DNA from 2 places in the Microbulbifer sp. MCCC 1A16149 genome. Region 1 is predicted to be linked to the other one. Evidence: riboswitches for the same ligand, from Rfam matches in the RefSeq annotation. Region 1 holds a riboswitch; the other holds the start of a gene.

What was found. Region 1 has a riboswitch for thiamine pyrophosphate ahead of thiC (phosphomethylpyrimidine synthase ThiC). Riboswitches for the same ligand answer to the same signal wherever they lie in the genome.
Region 2: it holds a riboswitch for thiamine pyrophosphate, as region 1 does, so the genes downstream of both, ACONT6_RS03975 (TonB-dependent receptor) here and thiC (phosphomethylpyrimidine synthase ThiC) in region 1, are expected to answer to the same signal.

The regions. Positions count from the first base shown of each region.
Region 1 is NZ_CP185959.1:2,677,927-2,688,097, forward strand. It holds gene ACONT6_RS11310 (alginate export family protein) at 1-1,055, shown strand, start outside; gene ACONT6_RS11315 (type IV pili methyl-accepting chemotaxis transducer N-terminal domain-containing protein) at 1,162-1,986, shown strand; gene ACONT6_RS11320 (HesA/MoeB/ThiF family protein) at 2,051-2,821, opposite strand; gene thiE (thiamine phosphate synthase) at 2,835-4,415, opposite strand; gene ACONT6_RS11330 (thiazole synthase) at 4,412-5,221, opposite strand; gene thiS (sulfur carrier protein ThiS) at 5,222-5,422, opposite strand; gene thiO (glycine oxidase ThiO) at 5,422-6,507, opposite strand; gene thiC (phosphomethylpyrimidine synthase ThiC) at 6,694-8,619, opposite strand; TPP riboswitch at 8,744-8,842, opposite strand; gene safD (sulfoacetaldehyde dehydrogenase SafD) at 9,097-10,171, opposite strand, start outside.
Region 2 is NZ_CP185959.1:976,185-986,355, reverse strand. It holds gene ACONT6_RS03985 (TonB-dependent receptor) at 77-2,269, shown strand; gene ACONT6_RS03980 (M20 family peptidase) at 2,368-3,867, shown strand; TPP riboswitch at 3,990-4,105, shown strand; gene ACONT6_RS03975 (TonB-dependent receptor) at 4,169-6,310, shown strand; gene ACONT6_RS03970 (hypothetical protein) at 6,340-6,624, shown strand; gene pnuC (nicotinamide riboside transporter PnuC) at 6,640-7,326, shown strand; gene ACONT6_RS03960 (choline/ethanolamine kinase family protein) at 7,307-8,191, shown strand; gene ACONT6_RS03955 (iron-containing alcohol dehydrogenase) at 8,160-9,344, opposite strand; gene ACONT6_RS03950 (aldehyde dehydrogenase family protein) at 9,374-10,171, opposite strand, start outside.

The DNA.
Region 1 (10,171 bases):
GCTTCCGTGCGCGTACCGAGATGGTCGACGTAGATGGTAACGATGTGGACTTAACCAGCCTTCAGACGCGGCTCACTTATTCTTCTGCCACTTATCAGGGCTTCAGCACTCTGATCGAAATGGACGACGTTACGCATATCACCGATTTTGAAGGTGGCATCGGCGACCCCGAAGGAACCGAAGTCAACCAGGCTTATCTGGCCTACACCACTGGTGCCACCACGTTTAAATACGGACGTCAGCGAATTCTGTTGGACAACCAACGTTTTGTTGGCGGTGTCGGTTTCCGCCAGAACGAACAGACGTACGACGGATTTAGTGCAAGTAATACCAGCATTGCCGACACCACCCTGTTCCTGGCACACGTACACAACGTCAATCGTATCTTCGGTGAAGACAGTCCCATTGGTGACCACACCAATGACACCTATCTACTGAATGCAAAATACGCAGGCCTGTCCGCCGGTGCCCTGAGTGGCTACGCCTACCTGATTGACAATGAGGATGCCGCGGCTTTCTCCACCGATACCTACGGTGTCCGCTTCGCCGGTAGTCAGGAAGCCCTGAGCTATGCGCTGGAATATGCTACCCAGTCTTCTGCGGCCAACAACCCGGCAGATTACGACGCCGATTACCTGCTGGCTGAAGGCGCTTACAAACTTGGTGCAGTGACACTCGCAGCGGGCTACGAGCTGCTGGGCGCGGATGGTGCAGATGGACAATTCATTACTCCCCTGGCGACGCTGCATAAGTTCCAGGGTTGGAGCGATAAATTTCTCGGCGGCGGCACCGGCAATATTGTCGGCGGTATTGAAGATGTTTACCTGACGGTCGGCACCAGTCTGGGCGGCGTCAAGTTTGCACTCAACTATCACCAGCTCAGTTCTGATGACAGCGGCGTATCCGGCATGGACAAGCTCGGCAGCGAAGCCGGGTTTCTGGTTGCAGGCAAACTCGCCGGGGTCAATCTCAGCATGAAGTACAGCAACTACACCGCAGATGACTTCAGCGTTGACACCAACAAGCTCTGGCTCACTGCGGCAGCGCAATTCTGATCCTGCTCACAGGATACACAGAAGTACCCCAACCCACTCGTTGAGTCTTACCCGGCCGCAAGGCCGGGGATTTTTCCCTCCCATTTTCAATTTCAGGAATGTAAAGATGAAACACACCTTTGCCCTGATACTGCTGTTTCTACTGCTTCCGTTGAACATGGCTGTTGCCGCTGAAGACACCCCATCGGTAACCCCCGGGTTCAATATGGGCGATGCCATCAATATCGCCGGTCGCCAACGGATGCTCTCCCAGCGAATCACCCAATCCTATATCCTCAGAGGCATACAGCCAGAAGCCGAAAAGCACCAGCAGGTGTTCGAGCGCTCGATGGCGGAATTTGAACGCAATCTGAATCAGCTTGCGGCGTTCGAAGCCGCTGCACCGGTGCGCAGTACGCTCAAACTGGTACAGCAGGAGTGGCAGGATTTTTCAGCGATCGCGCGGCAACCGGTGAGTAAATTTACCGCCGCGGAGCTGTTCCAACGCAGCAATACCCTGCTCCCCGCAGCGCATGCGTATGTAATGCGTCTGCAAGCGCTGGCCCACCACAGCAGTGCCGAGCTGGTAAATGTCTCCGGGCGGCAACGCATGCTTTCCCAGCGCATTGCCAAAAACTACGTGGCGCAATTCTGGGGAGTAGCGGGCAGCGATGGCAGCAAGCTGTTATACGAGGATCTTGCTGAATTCGAGCAGATGCTGGCGTTTTTAATGGACAGCCCGCTGAATACCCCGGAAATTACCCGCAACCTGCTCAAAACCCGGGGACACCTGAGTTATGCCAGCCGCGGGTTTGACGGAGAGATGCATATGTCAGAGGCGCGCCAGATTCATGTGATAACCGGCACCACCGATATCATGCTGCGCAATATGAATGTGATTACCGGACAGTACGCGGAACTATTGAATGCCGTGGAGCTGGCGGCGCGCTGATAACTGATCTGCGCCGAATAACGTGCCGCCGCAATAAGGGGCTCCCACCTGAGCCCCTAAAAAGTTACTTCTGACCACAAACCGGGCAAGCGCTGTTTACCGGTAGAGCCAGTGCCCGCCACTCGAGACTCTCAGCCTCGAATAGCTGCAACCGATTCAGGCTGGACAACGGCAGGCCGACCAGCAGCTTGATCGCTTCCAGTGCCTGAGCACTGCCCATCATCCCCAGCGCTGGCCCGATCACACCCACGGTGGAACAGTTCTCCACTTCCGGCAGATCGCTATCGCGCAGCTGTGGCGGGAACAGGCAGGCGTAGCAGGGGCCGCCCTCCGCGCGGAAATCAAAGCTTACCAGCTGTCCGGAAAAGCCGCGCACCGAGGCCATTACCACCGGCACCCGCAGTTCCCGGCAGACGCGGTTGATGACGTGACGGATATCCAGGTTATCGGTGCAATCCAGCACCAGGTCGATTCCCAGCTCGGGTAATTGCGCCGTCAACCACGCCGTATCCGCCATCTGGCAGTGGGCATGAACCCGGATTTCGGGGTTGGCCGCCATCAATTGCTGGGCGGCGACCTGTGCCTTTTCCTTGCCCCGGTGATTGGTTTTGTAGAGTACCTGGCGCTGCAGGTTGGAGATTTCCACCCGATCGCCATCCACCAGGTGCAGCTCACCGACGCCCGCCGCAGCGAGGTATAACGCCGCGGGACTGCCCAGGCCGCCGAGCCCCACAATCATCACTTTTGCCCCGGCCAGTTTTTGCTGACCGGATTCTCCAATCTGGGACAACATAATCTGGCGGCTGTAGCGCTGCAGCTGTTTACGGCTCAACATGACGGCACTCCGGTCAGTGGGACTCTAATACTGTCGCCAATTGTGCCACAGCTTCGCAGTAATCCGGTGCTTTGGTAATTGCCGTGACCACGGCAATACTCCCCACCCCGCTCGCCGCAACCAGCGGAGCACGCTGGAGATTGATCCCTCCAATGGCGACCAGTGGATGGTCAGGCAACAGCGCCGCCATACGGGCGAGCTTCTCGGGCCCCTGCAACTGGTCACTCATATCCTTGGTATTGGTAGCGTAGATGGCGCCGATGGCGAGGTAGCTGGGACGAAACTGGTATGCGTACAGCAGCTCGAAGAAACCGTGGGTGCTGATGCCCAGTTTCAGCCCGGCGGCCTGAATCGCATTCAGGTCCGCGCTCTGTAGATCCTCCTGACCGAGATGCACACCGTAGGCACCGCACTCAATCGCCAGTTGCCAGTAATCATTGATAAACAGACGCAGGCTGTAATCGCGGCCGATGGCAACCGCTCGCTCGATCTGTCGGCGGAGGTCATCTCCGGGATTCTTGATGCGCAGCTGCAGCGTGCGCACACCGGCTTTTGCCAGCCGCTCAATCCATTCAACCGAGTCCACCACCGGATAGACTCCCAACCGATTGCTGTCGGGCTGGGCAAACTCCGCCGCATGTCGCTCCGCCAGCTGTTGGGAGTGGCAGCCGTAGCGCTTAGCCCGCTCACTCCCTTTTACCAGCACCTGTGGGAAATCCTGCAATTCCTGCGGCCACCCGCAGTGCCCTACCGGACCGGGGCCAGCGCCAATGTGTTCGCTAGTGCCCAGCCGCAGTCCGTGTCGCACGTAGGCATTAGCCACCACACAGGCGTCCTGCAGCGGGTAACCCTGAGCAAGCAGTGCTGCGATGGCTGACGACAGGGTGCAACCGGTACCGTGGGTGTTGCGAGTATCAATTTTCTGCCCGATTAACCAGTCTTCCGTCACAGTGTCGTCGCAACCGCGACAAAGCAGGTCAGCGGTGGTACCCGGTTCTATTTCAAAATGGCCACCGGTAACCAGCAGTGCACTCTCGCAATCACCGCGCACTCTTCGTGCAGCAGCCACAATAGACTCAGCGCTTCCCAGTACTGTCCCCGCACTGACGTCTGTTAGCCACGCCAGCTCCTCAGTGTTGGGGGTTATCAGATCGCACAGGGGTAAAAGCTCGTTCAAAACCGCGGCGCCGGTACGGTCTTCGGTAAGTCGGGCGCCGCTGGTGGCCACCGCTACCGGATCATAGACCACCGGTATTTGCACACCCCGCGCCTTCAGTGCACGCAGAAACTTGGCCACCAGTTTGACCTGCCCCGCATTGGCCAGCAGGCCAATTTTGATCGCCGCGGGTTTCAGATCTTCACACAATGCATCGAGCTGCGACTGTAAAACCTCATCGGAAACGGCATTGATTGCGGGCACTCCGAGTGTGTTCTGCGCGGTATTGGCGGTAATCGCGCTACAGCCATGGACACCGAGATCGTGCATGGTAAGAAGATCGGCCTGGATGCCGGCACCGCCACCGGAGTCGCTGCCGGCAATCGTCCAGACAATCGGTTTACGCACAACCGGACGCGCCGGTTTGACTGCGCTCATGCCTTTTCTCCATCGCTGACAGTCTGCTGCCAGAAGGGCATATCCAGCGTGGGGGTACTGGGGCTTGCAGTCTGGCGTTTCAGCATCAGGCCCGCCTTGCGCGCCGCGTGGCCGGACTCGATGGCGAGCCTGAAGGCCTCGGCCATCAGTACCGGGTTCTGCGCCTTGGCGATAGCGGTGTTCAACAGCACTGCATCAAAGCCCATTTCCATCGCCTCCGCCGCCTGGGAAGGTGCACCGATTCCCGCGTCGATGATCAGTGGTGTATCCGGCAATCGCTCGCGCAGGGTCTGCAGGTTGTACTTGTTCATCAATCCGCGACCGGTGCCGATGGGCGATCCCCAGGGCATCAGTACCTCGCAGCCTACATCCAGCAATTTGCGGCATACCACCAGATCGTCGGTGCAGTAAGGCAAAACCTTGAAGCCCCGCTTGACCAGCTCCCGCGCGGCTTCCACCAGACCGTAGGGGTCCGGCTGCAGGTTGTAGTCATCGCCGATCACCTCCAACTTCAGCCAGTCGGTTGCGAAGATTTCACGGCTCATTTCCGCCAGTGCGATGACCTCCTTCGGAGTTTTGCAGCCCGCGGTATTGGGCAACAACTGACAGCCGGACGCCCGGATATAGTCCCAGAGCATTTTTCCCTGCTGCTGTTCCGGGCTCTGGCGCCGCAGGGACAGGGTAATAATTTCTGCACCGGAGGCAGCCACGGCTTCGCGCATGATCGCCGGTGACGGGTATAGCGCAGTGCCCACCAGCAGACGGCTGTCGAATTCTTTACCGTAGAGTTTCAGTTTTTCCATCATTCAGCCTCCGACAACCGGGGCAACGATATCGAGGCGGTCGCCGGGTTTGAGTCGGGCTTCATCGTAGGTACCTCGCGGCACAAAGTCGCCGTTACAGGCGACGGCGAAGGTCTCGCCGCTATAGCCCAGTTGTTCCAGTATTGCGGCGACAGTATCGCCTTGCTTTGCGGTGACGGTCTCACCGTTGACCAGTAATTGCATCAGGTCACCTGTGCTGTGGCTAAAGTTTGAGTCTGCTTTCCGATTTCGCTTTCCGCTTTTTGCACCAGTGCCGGCGCCAGCAAATAGCCGTGGCGGAACAGTCCGTTGACGCGGATAAGGCCTGGCTCGCTTTCCACTACGGGCAAGTTATCCATGGTGGCAGGACGACAGTTGACGCGGGTCTCGATAACCCGCGCTTCGGCGAACGCAGGATGGATCGAGTAGAGGGCGCTGGAGAGCTCCATGGTGGAACGCAGGGAGATCGGCGAGAGGTCATCGCTTTCGATTTCGGTGGCGCCGATGACGGTGCGGTTGTTTGCTCTGGGCACGACATAGAGCTGGTATCTTGGATGCAGCAGTCGTACCGGTCGCTGGAGTTGCACCTCCGGTGTTTCCACGACCATGACTTCACCGCGCACGCCGCGCAGTCCCTGGACCTGGTTGCGGGCGCCGAGTCCGCGGGTATCGATGACCAGGTCAAATGATTCTGTGCCGCCGGCGCTCTCTATTTTTCCGGGGCAGCACTCTGCGGGAGTATTTTCACGAAGTTGAACGTGATCTTGCTTGAGCGCTTGCAACAGTGCGGGGAGCAGTTCTCTGTTGTCTATGTCGGCTTCGCTGGCGAGAAACAGCCCCTGATCGAAGCGTTCCAGTTCTGGCTCCAGATTTCGTAGGCCGGAGTTATCCAGCCATTGCAGCTGCCCGCCGTTTTCTCTCCCGAGTTTCGCACTCAGTTCCTGCTGGAATTGCAGAAGTTCGTTGCGGTCCTGAGGGTGGGCGATGAGGATGCTGCCGGATTGGCGGTAGTCGACTTGGCTTCCGGTTTGGTGTTCCAGTTGTTTTACCCAATGCGGCCAGTGTTGCAGGCTTTGCATGCCCAGCTCGTAGATGGGCAGCGGGCAATTGAACAGTTCCGAAAGCGGGGAGATCATGCCGGCAGCAGCGTGGCAAGCGCCCCCAGGAGTTTCCAGGCTGCCGGATTCGAACAATGTAATCCGATGGCCTTTTTCGGAAAGTCGCCAGGCTAGGAGGCGGCCCATCAGGCCGGCGCCTGCTATTGCGATGTTTAGTTCGGCTTGTGCCACAGCATAGTTCCGGGGTTCGTTGTCGGCTAAATTAGGGCGGCAGCGCTACGGGTAAGCCTTTGCCAGACACACCGTGAACCCATCCATGGGGGCTCTTCTGCGAGGTCCCTCTCGCAGAAGGTCTGGCAAAGGCTTACCCGCATCGCTGCCTTCGCTTTTGACGCTGCGTTTTCTATCGGTTCGGGGTTACCCCTTGTGATAAATCTCTGCGCCTAGTTCTTTGAACTTGATGGACATTTCTTCCATGCCCTGCTCCGCTTCCTGCTTCGATGCCTCTAGTTTTCGGGAATAGTCACGCACATCCTGAGTAATTTTCATCGAGCAGAATTTCGGCCCGCACATGGAACAGAAGTGGGCGACCTTGCCGGATTCTTTCGGCAGGGTTTCATCGTGATACATGCGCGCGCGTTCGGGATCGAGGCCGAGGTTGAACTGATCTTCCCAGCGGAATTCGAAGCGGGCTTTGGACAGAGCGTCATCGCGCTTGTAGGCACGTGGGTGCCCTTTGGCCAGGTCGGCGGCGTGGGCGGCAATTTTGTAGGCCATGAGGCCTTCCTTGACGTCTTCCTTGTTCGGCAGCCCGAGGTGTTCTTTGGGCGTGACGTAACACAGCATGGCGCAGCCCATACTGCCGATCATGGCGGCGCCGATGCCGGAGGTGATGTGGTCGTAGCCGGGAGCGATGTCGGTGGTCAACGGGCCGAGGGTATAGAACGGGGCGCCGTGGCAGTGTTCCAGCTGCTCGTCCATGTTTTCCTTGATCTTGTGCATGGGCACGTGGCCGGGGCCTTCGATCATGGTCTGTACGTCGTGCTTCCAGGCGATTTCAGTGAGTTCACCGAGGGTGTGCAGTTCGCCAAACTGGGCTTCGTCGTTGGCATCGGCGATACAGCCGGGGCGCAGGCCGTCGCCCAGGGAGAAGCTGACATCGTAGGCTTTGAGAATTTCACAAATGTCCTCGAAGTGCGTGTAGAGGAAGTTCTCCTTGTGATGTGCGAGGCACCATTTGGCCATGATGGAGCCACCGCGGGAGACGATACCGGTGACGCGATTGGCGGTGAGCGGTACATAGCGCAGAAGTACGCCAGCGTGGATGGTGAAATAGTCCACACCCTGCTCTGCCTGTTCAATCAGGGTATCGCGGAAGACTTCCCAGTTGAGGTCTTCAGCAATGCCGTCAACTTTTTCCAGTGCCTGGTAAATCGGCACGGTGCCAATAGGTACCGGGGAGTTGCGCAGAATCCACTCGCGGGTCTCGTGGATATTCTGGCCGGTGGACAGATCCATGACGGTGTCGCCGCCCCATTTGATAGACCACACCAGTTTTTCGACTTCCTCTTCAATCGAGGAAGTTACCGCGGAGTTGCCGATATTCGAGTTCACTTTACACAGGAAATTGCGGCCGATAATCATCGGCTCCAGTTCTGTGTGGTTGATATTCGCGGGAATAATCGCGCGGCCTTCGGCCACTTCGCGGCGCACGAATTCCGGAGTGATTTGCGGCGGAATATAGATGCCTTCACGGGCCTTTTTATAATCCGCATCGCTCAGTTGTTCGGCAAGTGCGGCGCGACCCATGTTTTCGCGGATGGCGATAAATTCCATTTCCGGGGTGATGATACCCTGACGGGCGTAGTGCATCTGGGTGACGTTTTTGCCCGCTTTCGCTTTGCGTGGTGCGGGCAGGTTGTCGAAACGGATATGGTCGAGTCCCTGATCCGCCATACGTTTCTGGCTGTATGCGGCCTGACGGGTTTCAAGGATTTCACTGTCGCCGCGGGCTTCGATCCACTGTTGACGCAGTTTGGGCAGACCATCGCGGACGTTGGGTTTGTAGTCCGGATCAGAATATGGGCCAGCGGTATCGTAAACCTGGAGCGGTTCGTTGGGTTCAAATACGGGGTTGTTTTCATCGCCACCGACAAGGCTCTGGCCGAGGCAGATTTCACGCACGCCCACGTTTACGCCCGGATGTTCACCTTGTAGATAAACTTTGCGGGAGTTGGGGAATTGCTGGGCGGTGAGGTTATCCAGAAAATCTTTGGCGCTGTCGCGCTGGGCACTGCGGCTGCTTTTGCTGGCTTTGTTCTGCGGTTCTGCGACTTGAGACATACTGACCCCTTGCGTCGTTTCCTGACGCATTTTCCATAAATGGTTCCGTGAATGGATTGCCGGGGATGCGGTAGAGGTGAGCAGTTTTTGAGCGCAGCGTGATAAAAGTGGCGCTCAAAATGTAGCGAATTCAGATCTTGTTTCCTACGCGGGGGTTACCCCGATCAGGTTCAACGGATCTCGCAACAGCGATCTCAGCCCGAAGGCACTCCGACAAGTTGGGGCCGAGTATAGGGGATGAATTTTGATTTGAACAGGAACGAGGGAGGGGATTTGTGAATTGTGGCGTGCTGCGGGTCTTATCGGGCAGTACAGATATTCAGTTCTGGTGGCGGCGCTGCCACCGGGGGCTGGTTCGCAAGACACGCCGTGAACCCATCGCTGGGGGCTCTTCTAAAACATCCCTGTTTTAGAAGGTCTTGCGAACCAGCCCCCGGCGTCAGCGCCTTCTCATCTGAGGTACAGCTCCGAATCGAGTTAGATAACCAGCGTTTTCTGGTAGCTCATTTCACGAACCGCATAACTTACCCCTTCCCTACCGACACCACTCTCTTTTACACCGCCAAACGGGAAGTGTTCAGCGCGGAACCCGGGGCCATCGTTGACCGCAAGTAGCCCCACATCCAGCTGGTTGTAGAGACGCTTGGCCAGTGCGAGGTTCTGGGTAAATACGCCCGCCTGCAGGCCGAAAGGGGAGCTGTTGATCAGGGATACCAGCTCTGCTTCGTCGTCAAATTTACGCAACGGCACCACAGGGCCAAAGGTTTCTTCGGCGACCAGTTCGGCATCGTCAGCAATATTGTCGAGAATCGTCGGCCACAGGATATTGCCTTCGCGCTTGTGTCCGAACAGGACACGGGCGCCAGTATCTACAGCCGCCTGGATACGCCCCTCGACTTCGTCTGCCGCCGCGGTGTGGATCAGGGGGCCGACGAAAGTTTCGTCTTCAGCCGGATTGCCGACTTTGAGCTTCGCGGTGGCGGCTACCAGCTTATCCGCGAAGGCATCAAACACTTCACTGTGGACAAACAGGCGTTTGGCCGCCGTGCAGCGCTGGCCGGCGGTGGCGAAACGCTGGTTGATAGTGGCGCCGACGGCGGCGTCGAGGTCGGCGTCTGGCATGACAATCAGGGGATCGTTGCCACCCAGTTCAAACAGCATTTTTTTGTAGCCGGCATTGGCAGCAATGGCGTTGGCCGCGGCAGTGCCGCCGGTGAAATTGATCGCGTGGATTTCCGGGTGGGATACCGCGTAGCTGGTGGCATCGATATCCGGAATCAGCATTTGCAGGACAGATTTGTCCATGCCCGCGGCATAACAGAGTTCTACCAGCAGTTCTGCGGAGCGCTTGTTCTGTGGGCCGGGCTTGAACAGGATGGTATTTCCCGCGGCAAAAGCAGGGCCGATTTTGTGCACCGCGATATTGATAGGGAAGTTGAACGGGGTAATACACAATACGGTGCCCAGGGGCTTCCACAGCACTACGCCAATTTTCTCACGCATGGGCGGATAGGCATCGGAGTCCAGCGCTTCGCCGTTGATACTGCGCGCT
Region 2 (10,171 bases), 1.7 Mb from region 1:
TGGCTGAAAATTTCGGCACCACCAAAGCGCGCCGCCAGCCGCTGTATACCAATAAAAATTCAAGCCAGGAGAGACTATGACAGCCCCCCGATTTTTACCCCACGCATTGGCCGCGGCAGTGACCGCCGCAATCGCCCCCTGGGCCATGGCTGCAGAATTGGAGGAGGTGACGGTCACCGCCCAGAAGCGGACCGAACGCCTTACAGAAGTACCGATTGCCATTACCAACTTCAGCGCCGAGAGCATTGAGGAGACCGGTGTACGCCAGCTGCGAGAAGTCGCCGAGTTCGTGCCCAACCTGTCCATCAGCTCCGGCAAAGACTTCGACTCGACCGTCAGTATCCGCGGGGTCGGCGCCAACAGCCGCAACATTGGTTTTGATACCCGGGTCGGGGTCTATCTCGACGGCGTTTACCTGGGGCAATCGCCCGCGCTGAACCAGGAACTGCTGGACCTCGAGCGCATCGAGGTACTGCGCGGCCCCCAGGGCACACTGTTCGGCAAAAATACCGTGGCGGGGGCGATCAACCTGGTTTCCCGCCAGCCCGGGGACACGCTGGAGGGCAGCCTCAATGTGGAATACGGCAACTTCAACGCACGCCAGATATCCGCTTCAGTAAGCGCCCCCCTGTCCGACGCCTTGTTCGGCAAAATCTCTGTGAGCAGCCAACAAAGCGATGGCACCCAGACCAACACCGTTACCGGCAACAAGCTCAATGAACAGGACGGTGACGCCTATCGCGCACAGCTGGTCTACGATGCCGGCGGCAGCTTCACCGCCAACCTGGCAATCGATGGCACCGAGGGCGAACGCCTGACTTATGTCGGCGAGCCGGTCACCGACACCTTTGGCATGACCCCGGATACCGTGGCGCCGGAGGACGATACCGTGGCCATGAACCACGACCCGCTGGAGTCCCGGGAAATCCGCGGCAGCGCGCTGACCATGAACTGGGATCTGTCCTCCGGGTTTGCGATCAAGTCCATCTCCGCAGTGCGGGATACGGAAATTTTCTACCGCAACGATGTGGACTACTCAGCGCTGGATCTCGCCGAGCTGCGCTATGCGGACAGCTACAAACAGGTTACCCAGGAGTTCCAGCTGATCTCGCCGGAAACCGAAGACCTGCAATATGTAGCCGGCCTGTACCTGTACCAGCAGGAGGGCGACAGCCTGCGTCAGATTGTCAGCTCACCAACCGCCGCCATGTTGTTCGGCACCAATCCGGAGGTACCGGTTACCACCGATGGCACCGTCGACACCAACAGCTTTGCTGTCTTCATGAACGGTAGCTACCAGCTCAGCAGCCAGTGGAAGCTGGGCTTCGGCTTCCGCTACTCGGAAGAAGAAAAAGAGGTGGACTGGAGCATCGACGGTTCCGGCTCCGGCGCCTTCGCCATGGGCACCGGCAGTGTGAACGACAGCCGCACAGACAGTCATTTTTCACCTAATGTGGTGCTGAACTACGCGTTCACCCCCGATGTTCACGGCTACGCCAAGTACGCCGGTGGTTTTAAAAGCGGTGGTTTCAACCTCGACTTTATCGGCCAGAGCGACCTGGAAGCGGGTATCGACTTCGACAAGGAAACCGTCGACAGCTATGAGATTGGCCTGAAGGGCACCGCGCTGGATCGCAGCCTGAGTTTCAACCTGGCGGCCTTCCAGTCCAATTTCACCGACTACCAGGTGAACCAGTTCATAGATCTCGGCGAAGGGCGCACTTCCATTTCCATCCGCAATGCGGCGGAAGTGGAGACCCGTGGCCTCGAAGCAGAATTCACCTATAGAGCCAGCGATTACCTGCAGTTGAACGCGGCCCTGGGCCTGCTGGATGCGAAGTTTGCAGATTACCCCGGCGGCGGAGCCGGCGGTGCCGATGTCTCCGGTAACAAACTGCCGGGAGCATCCGATTACTCCATCAACCTGGGTGCCCAGTACCGCTACCCGATCATGTCCATGGGCGTAGAAGTCATGGCGCGGATCGACTACTCGTTCCGCGACGACTACTACAACACCGCGGACAACGAGCAGTACCGGACCTTGCTGACCGGTGACGTGGTCCAGTATGGCTGGGTCGACGATATTGAACTGGTGAATGCACGTATCGGCGTGATCAGCGACAGCGAGAACTGGAGTGCTTCCCTGTGGGCGCGCAACCTGCTGGACGAAGCGTACCTGACAAGCACTACCCGCGATTTCTTCGGTACCCTGGCGCACTTCGAGGGCATGCCCCGCACCTACGGGCTCGAAGTCGGCTACCGTTTCTGATCGCACCTCTGTCCCGACCCCGTCGGGACACGGGTCTGCTGCAGGCACTGCCTGCGGCAGACCGATAAAAATACGAAGAACCAACCTGAGATGTTCCCATGAAGAAACTTCTGATGGGGCTCGGCGCCAGCCTCCTCGCAATCGTGGCCGTTGTACTGGTACGCACCGCGCTCTACAGCGCCGAACCAATTTCCCACACTCCCGCCAGTGAGTCGCAATCGCCTCGCGCTTTCAATCCGCAGTTCGACGCGCAGCAGATTGCCGGCAACCTGTCGCGGGCGATTCAGTTCCAGACCATTTCCTCCGAGCTGCACAACGCCGCAACCCGGGCACAGTTTGAGCAGTTTCTCGACTGGCTCGCGGCCACTTACCCACAGGTACACGCGCAACTCGACGTACAGCCACTGGGGATAAATCCGGAACAACCCTACACACTGCTATTTACATGGCGCGGCAGCGAACCCGCCCTGCAGCCAGTCATGTTTTCCGCCCACTACGATGTGGTCCCGGTGATCCCCGGCACCGAAGACGAATGGCAACAGCCGCCCTACAGCGGCGCTATCGACGATACACATATCTGGGGTCGGGGAGCACTGGACGACAAGAGCGCCGCCATCGCCCTGATGGAGGCCGCTACGCAAATGCTGGCCGAGGGCTTCCAGCCGCGCCGCACGCTGTATATCGCCATCACCAGCGATGAAGAAATCGGCGGTTCCAGCGGCACTGCCGCAGTGGTAGAAACCCTGAAAAATGACGGCGTGCAACTGGCCTGGACCCTGGACGAGGGCTCCTTCGTGCTGCGTGGGTTCGTGCCTGGGGTCGAGCAGGATGTGGCCAGTATCAATGTGGCGGAAAAGGGTTACCTCACCCTGGACCTGGTCGCCAGGGGCGACGGCGGGCACTCCTCCATGCCGCCGCGGGAAACCGCGGTAGACACCCTGGCTGGCGCCCTGATGAAATTGCAGGCCGCGCCCATTGCGGGCGGTCTGGAAGGGCTGAGTGCAGAAATGTTCGATGCCATTGCCCCGCATATGTCATTCGAAAAGCGCATGCTGTTTGCCAACCGCTGGCTCTTCGGTGGCCTGATCGAACGCGCTCTCAGTTCAAATCCCAGCACCGCGGCCATGCTGCACACCACCGTAGCGCCCACCATGCTGCGCGCCAGCGTAAAAGACAACGTGTTACCCATCGAAGCGGTCGCCACGATCAACTTCCGCCTGCATCCGCGGGATAGCGAGCAGACAGTCGTGGAATACCTGAACACCACCATCGATGATCCCCGGGTCACCGTGCAGGTACGCAATAGCAACAGCCCCTCGCGGGTATCCAGTACCGAGAATGCGGGTTATCACAGGGTCCAACATGCCACCCACAGCACTTATGACCACGTCATTACGGCCCCTGGCCTGACCGTGGGCGGAACCGACAGCAGTCGCTATGAGGCGGTGGCGGAAGACAACTACCGCTTCAATCCCATGGTCGTGACCCGCGACGACGTCAAAGGCTTTCACGGCACCAACGAGCGCATCAGTGTCGATAACATGCTCAAGGCAGCAGAGTTTTACAGCCACCTGATGGAGAGCGCCGGCAATCCCTGAGGAACCAACAGGCACCTGCCCCTATCCGGGAACCGGCAGCAGCGCTGCCGGTTCCCGTTTCCCTCCCTATTTATCCGCGCCTACCGATACCAATCCTCCCGCTTTCTGTTAACATCGCGCCCGCAAAACCTAAGGGGTGGCAAGCGCCTGAGATGCCGCCGGATCAGACCGATCCGGCCCGCAAACCCTTGAACCTGATCCGGCTAATACCGGCGTAGGAATAGGTCCCCGGTGCGGTATCCCGCACTCCCCTCTTTTCTCGTCGAACTCCGGGTCTCTCACCGATTCGAACGAGAGAGCCATGAATTCCAACAGCTACTTTACCCCGCGTACCAAGCCCCTCGCCCAGGCTGTCGGCCTTGCCGCCGCACTTGCCAGCGTTGCCGCATCGGCAGAACCTGCCATCGAGGAGGTGGTCGTCACCAGCCAGCTGCGCGAGGCCAGCCAACTCGACACCCCCACCAGTGTGAGTGTTCTGGGGGCCGCCGCCATCGAAACCCACGGCGCCACCAACCTTGAGCAGCTGCTGAACCTGGCACCCAACGTGAACTTCTCCAGTGGCGCGTCTCGCGGACGTTTCGTACAGATCCGCGGAATCGGCGAACGCAGCCAGTTTATTGACCCGGTGAACCCCTCCGTGGGCCTGATCGTCGACGGTATCGACTTCACCGGCCTGGGCCTCGCCGCCAGCACCCTGGATATGCAACAGGTAGAAATCCTGCGCGGCCCGCAGGGAACGGTATACGGCGCCAACGCGCTGGCGGGCCTGGTCAACATGACCAGCAATGCACCCAGCGCAACCCCGTTTGCCAAAGTGTCTGCAGAGGCCGCCCAGTATGGCGCCCACACACTGTCCGCGGTAATCAGTGGCCCGCTGTCCGAGCAGCTAAGCTACCGCTTTGCCGTGCAGAATCAGCAGTCCGACGGCTATGTGCACAACCGTTATCTGGGCCGCAAGGACACCAACAATATCGATGAGACCGTGGGCCGCGGCAAACTGCGCTATCAGGCCAGCGATGACCTGCAGCTGGACTTCACCGTTTTCTATCTGGATGCGGATAACGGTTACGACGCTTTCACCCTGGATAACTCCCGCAATACCCTGTCCGACCAGCCCGGCTGGGACCGCCAGGAAACGCTCGCGGGCGCGATCAGCAGCCAGTGGAGCGGCAGTAATCTGTTCACTCTGAAATCTGTACTGAGCGCCGCCCGCTCCGACACCGAATACGGCTACGACGAGGACTGGACCCACGTCGGCTTCCACCCCTGGGAATACAGCTCCACAGATAACTACCTGCGCGACCGCGACAACCTGAGCGCGGACGTGCGCCTGGTTTCCACCGATGAGAGCCTGCTGTTTGGCGGCAGTACCGGCTGGGTGGCCGGGGTTTACCTGCGTAGCGAAGAAGAAGCCCTGGAGCGCAATGCCAGCTTCGCCAGCCAGTTCGACACCGACAACGCGGCGATTTACGGACAGCTGAATAGCGCAATTGGCGCACGCTTTGAACTGATTACCGGCCTGCGTCTGGAACAGCGCAGTGCGGATTACGCGGACTCCCTCGCGGTCACCAGTGACACCCGCGAAGACCTGTGGGGAGGCAATATCACCCTGCGCTTCAGCGCCAGCGACACCACCATGGTCTACGGCACCCTCTCCCGCGGATACAAGGCGGGTGGCGTTAACGGACGCATCATCTCCGCCTCTGCCGGCAATCCGGATATCGGCAGCGATACTTTCCTGTTCGATACCGAAAGCATGCTGAACTACGAGCTGGGGATAAAAGGCGACTGGCTGGAAAACCGCCTGCAGGCCCAGGTCGCCGCCTTCTATCAGGACCGCAGCGATGTCCAGGCCAAGCAGTCGATCTTTAATCCGGAGGATTTTTCCTTCGACGATTACCTGGCAAACGCAGCCGGAGGCCACAGTACCGGTATCGAGGCTGAAGTCACCTTTCAGGCAAGCGAAGCCCTGCAACTGTTCGCCACTTTCGGCTGGCTGAATGCGGAATTCGAGGACTTTATCAGCAGCACCCACGTGGATGCCCGCGATGACAACACCGGTGAAACCTCACTGGTCAGCCTCGACGGCCGCGATCTGGCCCACGCCCCCAACTATCAGTTCTTCACTGGCGCCGAATATGCACTGACAGCGAACCTGATGTTCCGCGTGGAAGTGGAAGGCAAGGACGACTTCTATTTCTCCAACAGCCACAACGAAAAATCCACCGTCTATGAACTGGTCAACGCGCGCCTGACCTACCGCGGTGATGACTGGGATATTTCCCTGTGGGGACGCAATCTCACCGATGAGACGATCTACACCCGCGGCTTTTATTTCAGTAACCAGTTCGGTAACAACCCGGCCAATGGCTACGCGCCGGAAGCCTACTACCAGCTGGGAGAGCCACGTGTAGCCGGTGTGTCCGCGAGCTATACTTTCTGATTTCCCGAAAAGAACCGGAGCCGAACACCATGGAATCTCCTGCTGAACCGTCCTTGAAACTGTCTGTGGAAATCAGCATGTACCCGCTGCAAGACGAGTACCTGCCCGCGATCAAGGATTTTATCGAACGCCTGCACAACCACCCGGAACTACAGGTGATCAGCAACACCATGAGCACCCAGGTGTTCGGTGACTACGATCCGCTGATGGATATGCTGAAAACGGAAATCCGCACCTCCTACGAGCAGTTTGGGCGTGCGATTTTCGTGTGCAAATTTATCGACGGCGACCTGAATCCCAATCTCGGCGTGTAAACGGAAACCGCGATCATGTTCAGCCCGGAAGTGCGCGACGCCATCACCAGTTCCCTTGCCGCCATGTCCCTGTGGGAGCTGGCGGCGGTGATACTCGCGCTCGCCTATCTGCTACTGGCGATGCGGGAAAATATCCTGTGCTGGTACGCGGCTTTCGCCAGCACGGCGATTTACCTGTTCCTGTTCTGGGACGTCAGCCTGCTGATGGAGTCCGCACTGCAGGTCTTCTACCTGCTGATTGCGATATATGGCTGGTGGCAGTGGCGACATCGCAACGATGCCAGCAAGGAACGCCATATCCACCGCTGGCGGGCCCGCACCCACCTGCTCGCCTTCAGTTTTATCGGACTGTTGACCCTGTTGTTTGGCTATGTGCTGGACAACTACACCAGCGCCGCCCTGCCCTATCTGGATTCCTTCACCACCTGGGGCGCCGTAGTAACTACCTACATGGTCACGCGCAAGGTCATCGAGAACTGGCTCTACTGGATTGTGATCGACGGTGCTGCCATTTACCTGTACATCGACCGCGAGCTGTATCTTACCGCGGTGTTGTTTGCACTCTATGTGATCCTGGTAGTGATTGGATTCTTCCAGTGGCTTTCTCTCTACCGCAAACAGCAGGGCATGCTGCACGCGGGCTCTCCCATCAACCGCGTGACACCTGCCACCGAGTCCCACCGTGACGCTCCCACCGGCTGATTTCCTGCCTGCCGACTGGCCTCTGTGGAGCACTAGCCAACCGACGCTGCTCAAGCCCCTCACCCAGGGACTGACCAATCGCAGCTTCCTGCTGGCAGCGGGCGAGGACAGGTTAGTACTGCGGCTCAATTCCCCTATCAGTAATGCTTTGGACCTGAACCGCCCCGCGGAAGCGGAGGCACTACATCTGGCGGACACGGCAGGGCTCTGCGCGCCACTGGTGTACTGCGACCCCGAATACCGCTACCTGGTTACCCGCTATATTTCCGGCACGCCGCTGAAGCTGGCGGGAAACACCGGAATTGGGCAGATTGCGCAGCTGTTGCGAGACATTCACCGGCTGCCGCCCATTGCCGCGCAGCTGGATATTGAGCAGAAAATTGGTAGCTACTGGACATCGATCAACACAGACGACGTTTTTTTCGAATCCTTGCGCACTCTGCAGCGCAGGGTGCAGTCCAGTATTGTTGCGACACGAAATTGTGCCTCCTCGCCAGCCCTGTGCCACAACGACCTGCTGGCCGACAATCTGCTGATTAGTGAGAGCGGGCGCCTGTACGCGATCGACTGGGAATATGCCGCGAGCGGTGATCCTTTTTACGATCTCGCGGTGATTGCCGAGGGTTACGACCTGGATTCCGCGCAGCAGTCGCAACTGCTGCAGCAGTATCTGGCACAACCGGTGAATAATGAGGAAATGGCCCGACTAGATAATTGGCGAGTGATATACCGCTACCTGTCGATACTCTGGTACGCGGTTCAGGCTTCCAATACCGACGTCGACGCGGAGAAGCAGAAGTTTACAGCCGTGCTGCGCCGTGAAATCGAAGCGATCAGGAAGGCGCTGTCCCGGTCAGGGCATTGAGAAAAATATCCCGGTAATCTGCGGCATCGAACGCAACCGGGTTACTGGCAGCCGCCGCATCCGCAACCGCCATGCGTCCGATCCGCTCCGCCTGCTCCCCATCGATACCAATCTCCTGCAGTGTGTTTGGAATCCCCAGGTCCAAGCGCAACTGATAGACCCACTCCAGCACACCGCCAAATCCCGGGTTGGGCAGATCCAGATGGCGCGCCAGCCGCTCCATGGGCTCGCCGATGGCGCTTTCATTGGCACGCAGAACATAGGGCATCAAGATCGCATTGAGCAGGCCGTGATGCGCGTCAAACAGCGCCCCCAGTGGATGCGCCAGTGCGTGCATCGCGCCCAGCCCGCGCTGGAATGCGGTAGCCCCCATACTGGAAGCCACCAGCATCTGCATGCGTGCGTCCAGATCGTTGCCATCGGCCACCACGCGGGGCAAATACACACTGATCAGGCGCATTGCTTCCAGTGCGATCCCCTCCGCCATGGGATGAAAACTCGGTGCACAGAAAGCTTCCAGATTGTGGGACAAGGCATCCATTCCCGTGGCCGCGGTAATATTGGTGGGCAGGCCGCAGGTGAGCTCCGGATCCAGAATCACCTGCGCGGGCAACATTCTGGGGTGAAAAATAATCCGTTTGATCTCGGCTTCCTCATCGGTGATGACCGACGAGCGCCCCACTTCGGAACCAGTGCCCGCGGTGGTAGGCACCGCGATCACCGGCGCCATGGCATCTTCATTCACGCGCAGATAGTTGTCTTCCAGATCTTCAAAATCCCACAGCGGGCGGCTCTGCCCCGCCATCAGCGCAATCGCTTTTGCCGCGTCCAGTGCGGAGCCACCGCCTACTGCGAGGATCCCATCGTGCTCACCGGTGCGGAATACCGTCAGGCCTTCAATCACATTCTGGCCGGTGGGGTTGCCCTTGATGTTGGCGAACATGTCGACGCGCAACCCGTTTTCTTCGCACAGGTTGAGGATGTTATTGATAAACGGCAGCGACGCCAGTCCCGGATCTGTCACCAGCAGCGGAGCGCGCATGCCGAACTCGAAACACAGGGACGGCAGCTCCCGCACACGCCCGGCACCAGCGCGAATGGCCGTGGGATAATTCCAGTTAGCGGAGAGATGTGGAACACGAACGTCAGTCATTGCAGAATCCACGGCCGGGAAAACCCGACTTACAGGGTTGTTTTCAGGTGGAAAGATTTCGGGCGCGTCACATGTTCAAAGCCGACACTCGACAGGGTGCAGCCACGACCAGATTTTCTGACCCCGGTCCAGGCCAGCTCCGGATCCAGATAGTCGCACCGGTTGAGAAATACCGTGCCGGTGTGCAAACGATCCCCAAGGGCAATGGCCGCTTCCGTATCCGCGGAATAAATCGCAGCGGTGAGGCCGTATTCACTGTCGTTCATCAACGCCAGGGCCTCGTTATCATCGGCGACCGACATCACGCCCAGCACCGGCCCGAAAGACTCTTCACTCATCACGCGCATCTCGTGATTCACACCGGTGAGTAACTGCGGCGCCATATAGGCACTGCCACGTCGATCCAATGCAAAATCCCCGCCATCGATGTGAGCCGAAGCCCCCTGCTGCACGGCCTCATCGATCTGGTCCCGCACAAAATCCGCCGCATCCGCCCGCACCAGCGGACCGAGGGTGGTATCCGGTTCGTCTGATCGACCGAGGCGATACTGTTGAATCAAGGGTATCGCGCGCTCGATAAATTCATCGAATAGCGAGTGATGGACGTAGGCGCGCTCGATACCACAGCAGGATTGCCCGGAATTGAAAAAAGCACCGTCCACCACCGACGCCACCGCATACTCGATATCGGCATCGGAACGGACATACGCCGGATCCTTGCCACCGAGCTCCAGCCCCATGGAAATAAACCGTCCCGCTGCGGCCGTTTCTACCGCAGCGCCCCCGGCCACAGAACCGGTAAACGCCACATGCTGGACGTCACTGCC